Regions from separate parts of the Streptomyces sp. NPDC059788 genome, predicted to be linked through region 2. Evidence: predicted binding sites of a transcription regulator. Region 2 holds the regulator's gene; each other region holds the start of a gene.
What was found. The regulator HrcA, encoded in region 2, represses chaperone genes, less so after heat shock. The targets are predictions, from matches to a motif close to TTNGCACTCNGNNNNNCNGAGTGCNAA.
Positions count from the first base shown of each region.

Region 1: a site for HrcA is predicted at 2,712-2,738, ahead of groL (chaperonin GroEL). Genes of this name have one in related genera too.
Region 3: a site for HrcA is predicted at 2,993-3,019, ahead of groES (co-chaperone GroES). Genes of this name have one in related genera too.

Region 1 covers NZ_JBHWHY010000009.1:45,156-50,044, forward strand. The annotation lists gene ACFV57_RS10195 (SDR family NAD(P)-dependent oxidoreductase) at 1-686, opposite strand, end outside; gene groL (chaperonin GroEL) at 903-2,525, opposite strand; gene ACFV57_RS10205 (cold-shock protein) at 3,047-3,250, opposite strand; gene ACFV57_RS10210 (MoaD/ThiS family protein) at 3,685-3,963, opposite strand; gene thrC (threonine synthase) at 4,098-4,889, opposite strand, start outside.
Region 2 covers NZ_JBHWHY010000002.1:119,986-124,874, forward strand. The annotation lists gene ACFV57_RS02355 (Uma2 family endonuclease) at 1-225, shown strand, start outside; gene ACFV57_RS02360 (DUF3097 domain-containing protein) at 203-1,036, opposite strand; gene ACFV57_RS02365 (MBL fold metallo-hydrolase) at 1,065-1,799, opposite strand; gene hrcA (heat-inducible transcriptional repressor HrcA) at 2,051-3,067, shown strand; gene dnaJ (molecular chaperone DnaJ) at 3,068-4,204, shown strand; gene ACFV57_RS02380 (nitronate monooxygenase) at 4,486-4,889, shown strand, end outside.
Region 3 covers NZ_JBHWHY010000026.1:60,753-65,641, forward strand. The annotation lists gene ACFV57_RS23030 (hydroxyacid dehydrogenase) at 1-692, shown strand, start outside; gene groL (chaperonin GroEL) at 812-2,434, opposite strand; gene groES (co-chaperone GroES) at 2,538-2,846, opposite strand; gene ACFV57_RS23045 (response regulator transcription factor) at 3,887-4,567, shown strand; gene ACFV57_RS23050 (sensor histidine kinase) at 4,557-4,889, shown strand, end outside.

The sequences.
Region 1 (4,889 bases), on a different contig from region 2:
CCGGGGCTGACGGAATTGACGCGGACGCGGCGCCCGGCGAGCGCCGCCGCGAGCGTACGGGCGAGGTTGTGCGCGGCGGCCTTGGTCGCGGAGTGCAAGGTGGCGTCCGCCTGGCCGCGCTGCATGAGCGACGAGGCGTTGATGACGACGGCGCCGCCGTCCCGCAGCAGCGGCAGCGCGCGCTGGACGGTGAAGAAGACGCCCTTGAAGTTGACGCCGACCGCGCGGTCGAAGTCGGCCTCGGTGATCTCCTCGAAGGGAGCCGCGGCATACAGGCCCGCGTTGGCGAAGACGATGTCGAGGTGCCCGAAGCGGTCGCGTACGGCCCGGAGGGCGGCGTCCAGGTCGGCGACGGAGGCGGTGTCGGCCCGCACACCCAGCACCCGGTCCGCGGCGGCGCCCGCCGGGCCCGTACCGCCCCCGCCGGACGCCCCGCCACCCGGCACCACCGCTCCGCCCGTCCCCGTCTCGCCGCCCGCCACCGCCTCGTGCGCCTGCTCCCTCAGGTGCGCCACGGCGGCGTCGAGACGGTGCTCGTCGCGTCCGCACACCACCACCCGGGCGCCGTCCGCGAGCAGCCGCCGCGCGGCTGCCAGGCCCACGCCGCTGGTGCCGCCGGTGATCAGGGCGACGGTGTCCGCGGCGAACCGGTCCGGTCGGGGGGTCTGCCCGTTTCGAGTCGTCATGGGGCGATCGTGCCCCGCCGGGCCGGGAGCCGCACAGGGACCGCCGTACGGAACCGGCACGCCTCGGCCACACGGCAGGACGCGCCGAGGCGCCGTACGCAAGGGCCGTACGGGAATCCGTACGGCCCTTACGGATACGAAAACGCCGCCGGGGCGGCACCCCCCTGGGAGGAGGGGTGCCGCCCCGGCGATCTGGGGACAGCTGATCCGGGAGGATCAGAAGTCCATGTCACCGCCCGGCATGCCGCCCGGAGCGGCCGCGGCGGCCTTCTCCGGCTTGTCGGCGATGACGGCCTCGGTGGTCAGGAACAGCGCGGCGATCGACGCGGCGTTCTGCAGCGCGGAGCGCGTGACCTTGGCGGGGTCGATGATGCCCTCGGCGATCATGTCGACGTACTCGCCGGTCGCGGCGTTCAGACCGTGGCCGACGGCCAGGTTGCGCACCTTCTCCACGACGACGCCGCCCTCAAGGCCGCCGTTGACGGAGATCTGCTTCAGCGGGGCCTCCAGGGCCAGCTTCACAGCGGCGGCACCGGTGGCCTCGTCGCCCTCCAGCTCCAGCTTCTCGAAGACCGAGGAGGCCTGCAGCAGGGCGACGCCACCGCCGGCGACGATGCCCTCCTCGACGGCCGCCTTCGCGTTGCGCACGGCGTCCTCGATGCGGTGCTTGCGCTCCTTGAGCTCGACCTCGGTGGCGGCACCGGCCTTGATGACGGCCACGCCGCCGGCCAGCTTCGCCAGACGCTCCTGGAGCTTCTCGCGGTCGTAGTCCGAGTCGCTGTTCTCGATCTCGGCGCGGATCTGGTTGACGCGGCCCTGGACCTGCTCGCTGTCACCGGCACCGTCGACGATGGTGGTCTCGTCCTTGGTGATGACGACCTTGCGGGCGCGGCCCAGGAGGTCGAGACCGGCGTTCTCCAGCTTGAGGCCGACCTCCTCGGAGATGACGGTGCCACCGGTGAGGATGGCGATGTCGCCGAGCATGGCCTTGCGGCGGTCGCCGAAGCCCGGGGCCTTGACGGCGACGGACTTGAAGGTGCCGCGGATCTTGTTGACGACCAGGGTCGACAGGGCCTCGCCCTCGACGTCCTCGGCGATGATCAGCAGCGGCTTGCCCGACTGCATGACCTTCTCCAGCAGCGGAAGGAGGTCCTTCACGTTGGAGATCTTCGAGTTGACGATCAGGATGTACGGGTCGTCGAGCGACGCCTCCATACGCTCCATGTCGGTGGCGAAGTACGCCGAGATGTAGCCCTTGTCGAAGCGCATACCCTCGGTGAGCTCCAGCTCCAGACCGAAGGTCTGGGACTCCTCGACGGTGATGACGCCTTCCTTGCCGACCTTGTCCATGGCCTCGGCGATCAGCTCGCCGATCTGGGTGTCGGCGGCGGAGATGGAGGCGGTCGAAGCGATCTGCTCCTTGGTCTCCACGTCCTTGGCCTGCTCCAGCAGGGCGGCGGAGACGGCCTCGACGGCGCGCTCGATGCCGCGCTTGAGGGCCATCGGGTTGGCGCCGGCGGCCACGTTGCGCAGGCCCTCGCGGACCAGGGCCTGGGCCAGGACGGTCGCGGTCGTCGTGCCGTCACCGGCGACGTCGTCCGTCTTCTTCGCGACCTCCTTGACCAGCTCGGCGCCGATCTTCTCGTACGGGTCCTCCAGCTCGATCTCCTTGGCGATGGAAACACCATCGTTGGTGATCGTGGGGGCGCCCCACTTCTTCTCAAGGACGACGTTGCGGCCCTTGGGGCCGAGGGTGACCTTTACGGCGTCGGCGAGCTGGTTCATCCCGCGCTCGAGACCGCGCCGTGCCTCCTCGTCGAACGCGATGATCTTGGCCATGTGAAGTGGTCCTCCCGGACTGGGGGTCCCCCCGGACTACGTCTGGGGGAGGGTGGATACTCCGGACCGCGCTGGCGCCCGCGACGGACGGTCTGCGAGCCTGTGGTTCCTTGCCCCACCTGCCCACGGACCTCACCGAGTCGGTCCTTAGCTGTCACTCTCACTCGTAGAGTGCTAACGCAATGATTAGCACTCGACCCACCAGAGTGCAAGCGGCTTCGAAGAAGCCTCCTATAGGGGTGGTGGTCGGGCGACGGGTGGGCGCAAGCGGCTTCGAAGAAGCCTCCTATAGGGGTGGTGGTCGGGCGACGGGCGGGAGCAAGCGGCTTCGAAGAAGCCTCCTGTAGGGGTGGCGGCCGGGCGCGAGCGGCTCGGGGGAGCTTCCCCTTCGGGGGCCGGGCGGCAAACCGCGCCCGCCCGGACGGATGGACCGGCACTCCCCTGTACCGCCACCCAAACACAGAAGACCCGCGCCCCCACAAGGGGACGCGGGCCTTCGTACGCAGCAGTCGGTCGGCGCTTCAGCCGGCCACGCGGACCATGTCCGCCTGCGGCCCTTTCTGGCCCTGCGAGATCTCGAACTCGACCCGCTGACCCTCCTCAAGGGTGCGGTAACCGTCCATCTGGATCGCGCTGTAGTGGACGAAAACATCCGCACCACCGTCGACCGCGATGAAGCCGTACCCCTTCTCCGCGTTGAACCACTTGACGGTGCCCTGAGCCATGCCTAACTCCCCTATTACTGGCCCTTGCACAGGACCGCACTCCGCGGACCCGGGTCAGACCTCACCCCCCGACAGGAGGGGGTGTGCGCCGGAACGCGTCGACCGCCGCTGAATGTATCTGTCCAACTGCCCAGCGCAACAGGTCAGTCGGACGAGAATTCCGCTTGCGAACAATCGCAATTAAGCGGATAAAAGCCCTTACTCCAGGGCAAGTCGGGCCGGGCAAAGCTCACCAACGCGACAAATCATGTCCACACTTCGCGCACAACTTGCCGGGGTCTCATATGCGTTCGGCACGCGCTGGACGAGGGATCGCCTCAACTGTATCGCCTTTAACAACACGGAATCGCCCCGTCCGCATCGTGGCGGACGGGGCGATTCCAGCCGTTCGACCCCACAAGGGCCGAAAAAGATCCTCTACGGCGTCCCGGCGCTCAGCAGCCGCCGGCCACCGCCGGAATGATCGAGACGCCCGCGCCGTCCGGCGTCGGCGTCGCCAGGCCCTGCTCGAAGCGCACGTCGTCGTCGTTGACGTAGACGTTCACGAAGCGGCGCAGCTTGCCGGTGTCGTCCAGGACGCGGGCCGCGATGCCCGCGTGGTTCTTCTCCAGGTCCTGGATGACCTCGGAGAGGGTCGCGCCCTCGGCGGCGACCTCGGCCCGGCCTCCGGTGTAGGTGCGCAGGATGGTCGGGATGCGGACGTTGACGCTCATGGTGTTCTGCCTTCCAGCTTGCGGGAGGTGTACGTAGGGGCAGGCGCGGACCGGGGGCGTACCGGCGCGCGGGGTTGCGCGCGGCCGCGTGCGGGCGGGTGCCGCGTACGGGCGGGTACGGCCGCGCGCGGCGGTCAGCCGGCCAGACCGGCGGCGCGGAACGCGTCCAGGCTCGGCCGGATCGTGGCCGTGGGCCCGGTGGTCGGCGCGACCGCGTCCAGCGTCTTGAGCCCGTCGCCGGTGTTCAGCACGACGGTGGTCAGCGCCGGGTCGAGCAGACCGTCCTCGATCAGCTTCTTCGTCACGCCCACGGTCACGCCGCCGGCGGTCTCGGCGAAGATGCCTTCGGTACGGGCCAGCAGCTTGATCGCGTCGACCACCTGCGCGTCGTTGACGTCCTCGACCGCGCCGCCGGTGCGCCGGGCGATGTCGAGCACGTACGGACCGTCGGCCGGGTTGCCGATGGCCAGCGACTTCGCGATGGTGTCGGGCTTCTGCGGCCGTACGACGTCGTGACCGGCCTTGAAGGCGGTGGAGACCGGCGAGCAGCCCTCGGCCTGGGCGCCGAAGATCTTGTACGGCTTGTCCTCGACCAGCCCGAGCGCGATCAGCTCCTTCAGCCCCTTGTCGATCTTCGTGAGCTGGGAGCCGGAGGCGATCGGGATGACGATCTGGTCCGGCAGCTTCCAGCCGAGCTGCTCGCAGATCTCGTAGGCGAGGGTCTTGGAGCCCTCGCCGTAGTACGGGCGCAGGTTGACGTTGACGAAGCCCCAGCCCTCGCCGAGCGGATCGCCGATCAGCTCCGAGCAGAAGCGGTTGACGTCGTCGTAGTTGCCCTCGATGCCGACCAGCTCGCCGCCGTACACCGCGGCCATGACGACCTTGCCCGCCTCCAGGTCGTGCGGGATGAACACACAGGAGCGGAA
Region 2 (4,889 bases):
AATATCTACGCCGCGGGCAGAATCCCCGCCTACCTGATCATCGACCCCCTCATGGCCCGGTGTGTCCTGCTCACCGAGCCCACCGGCAGCGGCGACGACGCCGACTATGCGGTGCAGCGCACCACCGAGTTCGGCGCCCCCGTCCCGCTGGACCTGCTCGGCGTCGATCTGGACACCAGCGGGTTCCGGACGCTGACCGGCCTCAGCCCTCACTCCCACCCGTAACAAAATCGATCAACTCCTCCACCCGCCCCAGCAACGCCGGCTCCAGGTCCTTGTACGAGTGGACGTGGGAGAGGATGTGCTGCCACGCGGCCCCGGTGTTCTCGGGCCAGCCCAGGGCCCGGCACACGCCCGTCTTCCAGTCCTGGCCGCGGGGGACGGACGGCCAGGCCGGGATGCCGGCCGAGGACGGCTTCACCGCTTCCCAGATGTCGATGTACGGGTGGCCGACGACCAGGACGTCCTGGCCGGTGACCGACGCCGCGATGCGGGACTCCTTCGAGCCGGGGACCAGGTGGTCGACGAGGACGCCGAGGCGGGCGTCCGGGCCGGGGGAGAAGGACCGGACGATCGCGGGGAGGTCGTCGACGCCTTCGAGGTATTCGACGACGACGCCCTCGATGCGCAGGTCGTCGCCCCAGACGCGTTCGACCAGTTCGGCGTCGTGGCGCCCTTCCACGTAGATGCGCCCGGCGCGGGCGACCCGTGCGCGGGCGCCGGGGACGGCCAGCGAGCCGGACGCCGTACGGGCCGGACCGCGCGCGGCGGGCCGGGCCGCGGGCCTCACGAGGGTGACGGGTCTGCCGTCCAGGAGGAAGCCGCGCGCGGTCATCGGGAAGACCCGGTGCTTGCCGAAGCGGTCTTCGAGGGTGACGGTCGGCCCCTCGGCGGTCTTCTCGCAGCGGATGACCGCACCGCAGAACCCGGTGACGGCCTCCTCCACGACGAGGTCCGTCTCCGCCTCGACCTCGGGGGCCGGCTGCTGCTTCTTCCACGGCGGGGTCAGGTCCGGGCCGTACTCTCTGCTGCGCATCCGACAGACGATAAGAAGGGATGGCCGGTCAGCGCCGCGACACGCCGAAGCGTCGGCTCAGCGCGTCGCGTTGGTCACGGACGAATCGGGCATCCACGACAGCACCGTGCCCGGGTACGTACACCGCGTCCTCCCCGCCGAGGGCCAGCAGCCGGTCCAGGGCGGCCGGCCACCGGCCGGGGATCGCGTCCGGCCCGGCCTGCGGCTCGCCGGACTCCTCGACCAGGTCGCCGCAGAAGACGACTTCGGGCGAGCCGTGCGTGCCGGGGACGAGGACGACCAGGTCGTGCGCGGTGTGGCCGGGGCCGACGTTGGCGAGTAGCACCTGCCGGTCGCCGAGGTCGAGGGTGCGCTCGCCGGAGATCAGGTGGTGCGGGCGCACGAGGAGGTCGGCGGCCTCCGCCGCGGCGTCCGGGTCCACGCCGTACGCCACCGCGTCGCGCCGCAGGTCGTCCTGGGCGCGCGGCAGGTACTCGTCGAGTCCGGCCGCGCCGAAGACCTGGACGCCCGCGAACGCCGCGGTGCCCAGCACGTGATCGAAGTGGGGATGGGTCAGCGCGACATGTGTCACGTTCCGTCCCGTGATGTCGCGCAGCTGCCGGCGCAGCTCGGCGCCGTCCCGGATCGTGGCGCCGGTGTCGACGATCAGCACGCCGGCCGACCCGACGACGGCACCGACCGTCTCGTCCCAGCCGGACATCCGGCGGCGCCCGACCCCCGTGCCGAGCCGTTCCCACCCGGCCTCTTCCCAAGTCGTACGCATACCGAGACGCTAGCCGTATCGCGATACCGTTGCCCGCCGGACCGGGTGTTCCCGGGCATCCGCCGGTGCCCGTGGCGGGCCTCCGGGGCGGCGCCGGGCGCAACCCCGGTACCGCCGCCCTTGCCCTGCCCGTGTGACCCGGCCGTACACTTGGTCAGGGTCTGGCACTCGGACCTGATGAGTGCCAGGGAAGACGACCCGGAAGAACCCGGCCGCGCGCCGGTGACACGGCCGGACTGGAGGTGTGCGCGATGCTCAGTGAACGCAGACTCGAAGTGCTGCGCGCCATCGTCCAGGACTATGTCGGGACCGAGGAGCCGGTCGGCTCCAAGGCGCTGACACAGCGGCACCAGCTCGGTGTCTCCCCCGCCACGGTCCGCAACGACATGGCCGCGCTGGAGGACGAGGGCTTCATCGCCCAGCCGCACACGAGCGCCGGGCGCATCCCCACGGACAAGGGCTACCGCCTCTTCGTCGACAAGCTGGCGGGCGTCAAGCCGCTTTCCAGCCCGGAGCGGCGCGCCATCCAGAACTTCCTGGACGGCGCCGTCGACCTGGACGACGTGGTGGGCCGTACGGTGCGGCTGCTGGCGCAGCTGACCCGGCAGGTCGCCGTCGTGCAGTACCCGTCGCTGACCCGGTCCACGGTGCGGCACGTGGAGCTGCTGTCGCTGGCACCGGCCCGGCTGATGTTGGTCCTGATCACGGACACCGGCCGTGTCGAGCAGCGCATGGTGGACTGCCCGGCGCCGTTCGGCGAGACCTCCTTGGCGGACCTGCGGGCGCGGCTGAACAGCCGCGTGGTCGGGCGGCGGTTCACGGACGTGCCGCAGCTCGTGCAGGATCTCCCGGAGTCCTTCGAACAGGAGGACCGGGGCACGGTCTCGACAGTTCTGTCGGTGTTGCTGGAAACTCTGGTGGAGGAAACCGAAGAGCGGCTGATGATCGGCGGTACCGCCAATCTCACGCGCTTCGGGCACGATTTCCCACTGACCATCCGGCCGGTGCTGGAGGCCCTTGAGGAGCAGGTGGTGCTTCTCAAACTGCTCGGGGAGGCCAAGGACTCCGGCATGACCGTACGCATCGGGCATGAGAATGCCCATGAGGGCCTGACTTCCACATCGGTCGTCGCGGTCGGCTACGGTTCGGGCGACGAGGCAGTCGCCAAACTCGGCGTGGTCGGACCGACCCGCATGGACTACCCCGGAACGATGGGAGCGGTACGCGCAGTGGCACGTTACGTCGGACAGATCCTCGCGGAGTCGTAAGTGGCCACGGACTATTACGCGGTCCTGGGCGTACGACGCGATGCCTCGCAGGACGAGATCAAGAAGGCTTTCCGGCGGCTGGCCCGTGAGCTGCACCCGGATGTGAACCCGGACCCGAAGACCCAGGAGCGGTTCAAGGAGATCAACGCCGCTTACGAGGTGCTGTCGGACCCGCAGAAGAAGCAGGTCTACGACCTCGGCGGCGACCCCCTCTCGCAGGCGGGTGGCGGCGGCGGGGCCGGCGGCTTCGGTGCGGGCTTCGGCAACTTCTCCGACATCATGGACGCGTTCTTCGGCACGGCGTCGCAGCGCGGGCCGCGCTCGCGCACGCGGCGCGGCCAGGACGCGATGATCCGGCTGGACGTCGAGCTGGACGAGGCGGCCTTCGGCACCACCAAGGACATCCAGGTGGACACCGCCGTCGTCTGCACGACCTGTTCGGGCGAGGGCGCGGCGCCGGGCACCTCGGCGCAGACCTGTGACATGTGCCGCGGCCGCGGTGAGGTCTCGCAGGTCACCCGGTCCTTCCTGGGCCAGGTCATGACCTCGCGGCCGTGCCCGCAGTGCCAGGGCTTCGGTACGGTCGTGCCGACCCCGTGCCCGGAGTGCGCCGGTGACGGCCGCATCCGCTCGCGCCGTACGCTCACGGTCAAGATCCCGGCCGGTGTGGACAACGGCACGCGCATCCAGCTCGCGGGCGAGGGCGAGGTCGGCCCCGGCGGCGGCCCGGCCGGCGACCTGTACGTGGAGATCCACGAACTGCCGCACCCGACGTTCCAGCGGCGCGGCGACGACCTGCACTGCACGGTCACGATCCCGATGACGGCGGCGGCGCTGGGCACCAAGTGCCCGCTGGAGACGCTGGACGGCGTGGAGGAGATCGACATCCGGCCAGGGACGCAGTCCGGCCAGTCGATCCCGCTGCACGGCCGCGGCGTCACGCACCTGCGCGGCAACGGGCGCGGCGACCTCATCGTGCACGTCGAGGTCATCACCCCGTCGAAGCTGGACGCGGAGCAGGAGGAGCTGCTGCGGCGGCTCGCCAAGCTGCGCGGCGAGGAACGCCCGACGGGACAGTTCCAGCCGGGGCAGCAGGGGCTGTTCTCGCGGTTGAAGGACGCGTTCAACGGGCGGTAGCGGCTGTTCTGCCGGGGGTCCGGGGGTTGTCCCCCGGGCAGGCGCAGTCGGCCGGGGCAGCAAGGGCTGTTCTCGCGGTTGAAGGATGCGTTCAACGGGCGGTAGCGGCCCGTACGGACATACGGCGGCGGCCGGGCTCACCAGCCCGGCCGCCGTTCCCGTTGTCCACCGCGCTGCCGTACGGTGTTCGCGCCCGAAGTGCCCTGATCGCCCGGCCTGTTTGATCTTGGTGCGTACGGCCCCGGTTCGGGGCCCGGCGTGCGGCGTGACACGATGTGGTCATGCCCACAGCGCTGACCGATCTCTGCCGCTATCCGATCGCGCAGGCCCCCATGGCAGGCGGCGTCGCCCGCCCGGAGCTGGCCGCCGCCGTCTGCGGAGCCGGCGGGCTCGGCTTCCTGGCCGCCGGGTACAAGACGGCGGACGGCATGTACCAGGAGATCAAGCAGCTGCGCGGGCTCACCGACCGCCCCTTCGGCGTCAACCTCTTCATGCCGCAGCCCTCGCTCGCCGACAACGCGGCCGTCGAGGTCTACCGCGAGCAGCTGGCGGGCGAGTCGGCCTGGTACGAGACCCCGCTGGACGACATCGACCCGTACGGCGGCGCCGACGACGGATACGAGGCGAAGCTCGCGATCCTGCGCGAGGACCCGGTGCCGGTCGTCTCGTTCCACTTCGGCTGTCC
Region 3 (4,889 bases), on a different contig from region 2:
CGTCGGCCAACGCGCAGCCCGTCGCCGAATTCACCCTCGCCGCGATCCTCTTCGCCAACAAGCGCGTCCTGCCCGTCGCACACCGCTACCGCACGCTGCGCGCCCCCCACGACTGGCGCCGCGAGCTGGACGGCGCCGGCAACCACCACCGTACGGTGGGCGTGATCGGCGCCTCCCGCATCGGCCGCCGCGTCATCGAACTCCTGCGCCCCTTCGACCTGTCGGTCCTCCTCCACGACCCGTACGTGGACGCGGCCGAAGCCGCCCGGCTCGGCGTCGCCCCCGCCGCCCTCGACGACCTCTGCGCGGCCTCCGACGTCGTCACCGTCCACGCGCCCCAACTGCCCGCGACCCACCACCTGCTCGGCGCCCGCCAGTTCGCCCTCATGCCCGACGGGGCCACCCTGATCAACACCGCCCGCGGCTCCCTCGTCGACGAAACGTCCCTGCTCCCCGAGCTCCTCGCCGGCCGCCTCAACGCCGTCCTCGACGTGACGGCACCCGAACCCCCGCCCCCCTCCTCACCCCTGTACGACCTTCCGAACGTCCTGCTCACCCCGCACATCGCCGGCTCCCTCGGCAACGAACTCCACCGCATGGCCGACCAGGCCCTGGACGAGGTCGAGCGCTACACGAAAGGGCTGCCGTTCGCCGACCCCGTACGCCCCGAAGGGCTCGGCCGCTCCGCCTGAAGCGGGCCGCCCCGGCCGGGCCCGCCGGAAACGGGGCAGGGCCCGACCGGCCCCGCCGGAAACGGGACGAGGCCCGGCCCCCTCGAAAGGGGACCGGGCCTCGTACGGCTCGCGCTGCCTCAGTGGGCGTGACCGTGGCCGTGACCGGCCTCGGGCTCCTCCTCGGCGGGCTTCTCGACGACCAGGGTCTCGGTCGTGAGCAGCAGCGACGCGATCGACGCGGCGTTCTCCAGCGCCGAACGGGTCACCTTGACCGGGTCCAGGACGCCGGCCTTCACCAGGTCGCCGTACTCGCCGGTCGCGGCGTTGAAGCCCTGGTTCTTCTCCAGCTCCGCCACCTTCGCGGTGATGACGTAGCCCTCAAGGCCGGCGTTCTCCGCGATCCAGCGCAGCGGCTCGACGGCGGCGCGGCGGACGACGGCGACACCGGTCGCCTCGTCGCCCTCCTTGCCGAGGGAGCCCTCCAGCACCTTGGCGGCGTGCACCAGCGCGGAGCCACCACCGGAGACGATGCCCTCCTCGACCGCGGCGCGGGTCGCGGAGATGGCGTCCTCCAGACGGTGCTTCTTCTCCTTGAGCTCGACCTCCGTGGCCGCACCCACGCGGATCACGCAGACGCCGCCGGCCAGCTTCGCCAGGCGCTCCTGGAGCTTCTCGCGGTCCCAGTCCGAGTCGGTCGACTCGATCTCGCCCTTGATCTGGTTGACGCGGCCCTCGACGTCGGCGGAGTTGCCGCCGCCGTCCACGATGGTGGTGTCGTCCTTGGTGACGGTCACGCGGCGGGCGGTGCCCAGCACGTCCAGACCGGCCTGGTCCAGCTTGAGGCCGACCTCCTCGGCGATGACGGTCGCGCCGGTCAGCGCGGCCATGTCGCCCAGCATCGCCTTGCGGCGGTCGCCGAAGCCGGGCGCCTTGACGGCGACGGCGTTGAAGGTGCCGCGGATCTTGTTGACGACCAGCGTCGACAGGGCCTCGCCCTCGACGTCCTCGGCGATGATCAGCAGCGGCTTCGAGGAGCCGGCCTGGATGACCTTCTCCAGCAGCGGCAGCAGGTCCTGGATCGAGCCGATCTTGCCCTGGTGGATCAGGATGTACGGGTCCTCCAGGACGGCCTCCATCCGCTCCTGGTCGGTGACCATGTACGGCGAGAGGTAGCCCTTGTCGAAGGCCATGCCCTCGGTGAAGTCCAGCTCCAGACCGAAGGTGTTGGACTCCTCGACGGTGATGACACCGTCCTTGCCGACCTTGTCCATCGCCTCGGCGATCAGCTCGCCGACCTGCTTGTCCTGGGCGGACAGACCGGCGACGGCCGCGATGTCGGACTTCTCGTCGATCGGGCGGGCGGTCGCGAGGAGGTCCTCGGACACGGCCTTGACCGCGGCGTCGATGCCCTTCTTCAGGGCGGCGGGGGACGCACCGGCGGCGACGTTGCGCAGGCCCTCGCGGACCAGCGCCTGGGCCAGCACGGTGGCGGTGGTGGTGCCGTCACCAGCGATGTCGTTGGTCTTGGTCGCCACCTCCTTCACCAGCTGCGCGCCGAGGTTCTCGTACGGGTCGTCGACCTCGACCTCACGGGCGATGGTGACACCGTCGTTGGTGATGGTGGGGGCGCCGAACTTCTTGTCGATGACGACGTTGCGGCCCTTGGGGCCGATCGTCACCTTCACGGTGTCGGCCAGCTTGTTGACGCCGCGCTCAAGGGCGCGACGGGCGTCCTCGTCGAACTTCAGGATCTTCGCCATGAGTTACGTGTCCTTAGTCGTTCTCTCCAACGAACTGCGCCCCGGGCGACCGGTTGTTTAGACGCGGGAACCAGGGGCGCAGCACAAGGCAATCTTCGGTGAATTACTTCTCGACGATCGCGAGCACGTCGCGCGCCGAGAGGACGAGGTACTCCTCGCCGTTGTACTTCACCTCGGTGCCGCCGTACTTGCTGTAGAGCACGACGTCGCCGACGGTCACGTCGAGCGGAAGACGGTTGCCGTCCTCGAAGCGGCCCGGGCCCACGGCCAGGACGACGCCCTCCTGGGGCTTCTCCTTGGCAGTGTCCGGAATGACCAGGCCCGAAGCCGTGGTCTGCTCGGCGTCGAGCGGCTGGACCACGATGCGGTCCTCGAGCGGCTTGATGGCAACCTTGGAGCTGGCGGTCGTCACGATCCGACCTCCCCCTTCGGAGATCTCACGGGGTTAACTGTCTGAGGTGGCGACCAGGTCGATCCGTCGTCGCGGGTGCCGGACCTGCCCGTCGCTGTGTTTGGCACTCCCCGGTGGAGAGTGCCAGAGCCGAGACTATGACGCGGTTAGCACTCGGTCAAGCGGAGTGCCAATGCGGTTTGGGGTGCGTGTTTCGGATGTGGGGTTCGTGTGCGTCCTTGCCCAGGTGGGGGGTGGGGCAATCCTTGCCCCTGCGGGGCGTGCGTTGGGTTGACGCCGGGGGCGTCGGACTGGTGCGCGGTGCGGTGCGCGCTTTGCGCGCGGGGTTGTGGTGGCCGGGGGCGTCGGCCTGTTGCGCGGTGTGCGCTATGCGCGTGGGGGTGGGGTCCGTGCCGGGGGCGCGTTGCGTTGCGCGCTTCGCGCGTGGGGGTGGGGTCCGTGCCGGGGTCGCGTTGCTTTCGTTCTGGGGGCGGGGGTGCGCAGGGGGCCAACTCCTCGACACCGTGCACGGCGACGGGGACGTAGTCGTGAACCCAGATACCCGGCTGCTCTGCGGGGATGGCCCCCTACGCACCCCCTCCGGCCGGTTTGGCGCGTCCCGGCCGGTGGGGGGATGACAGACAGCCCCGGGTGCGCCTGACCTGGTGGTGATGCTCGCGGTCATGGTGGCGGCGTCCACAGCTACCGCCCGGCGAGGCAGTGCGCGGCCCGGGCCATCGCAACCTCCCCGCCACGCTCCGCGCGGCGGTCCCGCCCCTGCGCTTCGCGCAGGGGCTAGCCACGTCGTACGGATAGTCGCCCACGGCGCGGGGCTCGGGTCCACGCAGGGGTCTCCCCGCAGAGCAGCCGGGTATCTGGGTTCACGATGACGTCCCGGATGACGTGCACGGTGTCGTGGGGGTGCCCCCGGCCGAAGGCTGGGGGAGAGTGACCCCTGCGTGGGCCCGAGCCCCCCACCCACCGGACCAAATGCGCACAACGCGCACCCCCACCCAGGCAACCCGAAGCCCAAAACGGGGCGCACCCGCAACAATGGCCCCATGCACATACTGGTCGTGGAGGACGAAGAAGGCCTGGCCGACTCCTTGCGGCGGGGGCTGGCTGCCGAGGGGCACTGGGTGGATGTCGCCCGGGACGGTCACCGAGGGCTGGAGCTGGCGCTCACCAACTCGTACGACGCGATCGTGCTGGACGTGATGCTGCCGGGGCCCAGCGGGTACGAGATCTGCGGGCGGCTGCGGCGCGGGGACGACTGGACGCCCGTGCTCATGCTGACCGCCAAGGATGGCGAGTACGACGTCGCCGAAGGGCTGGACGCGGGCGCCGACGACTACCTGACCAAGCCGTTCTCGTTCGTCGTGCTGCTCGCCCGGCTGCGCGCGCTCACCCGCCGCGGCCGGGCCGCCGAACGACCCCGCACCCTCCAGTGCGGCGACCTCACCCTGGACGCCGAGGCCCGCCGCTGCCGGCGCGGCGACGCCGACATCGAGCTGACCGCCCGGGAACTGGCCGTGCTGCGCTGTCTCATGGCGGGCGAGGGCCAGGCGGTCGCCAAGCGGGACATCCTCGACGAGGTCTGGGACTCGCCGGCCGACGTGGACCCCAACATCGTCGAGGTGTACGTCTCGTCGCTCCGCAAGAAGGTCGATGTGCCGTTCGGCCGGCATTCCATCCGTACCGTGCACGGTACGGGCTACCGGATGGCGCCCGGTGACGACTGAGAGGCGGCCGCCGCCCCCGGACCGGGCCGCCCGGGTACGGACCGGCCGGCTGCGGGCAGGCCGGCGTCGGACCGGTCCGGTACGGACCACCCGCTTCCCGCCCCGGCCCGCGTCCATGCGCGGCCGTTCCGCCGCGGCCGCCGCCCTCGCCATGGCTCTCGTGCTGGCTGTCGGCGGGGGCTGGCTCTACGCGCTGTTGCGCGCCAATCTTCTGGACAACACCACCAGCCGTACGGAGGTCGCCGCCCGCAAGGTCGCCGCGCAGGCGGACACGGGCGCCCTGCCCGACGTGCTGCCCTCGCCCGCCGACGGCGTCGACCTG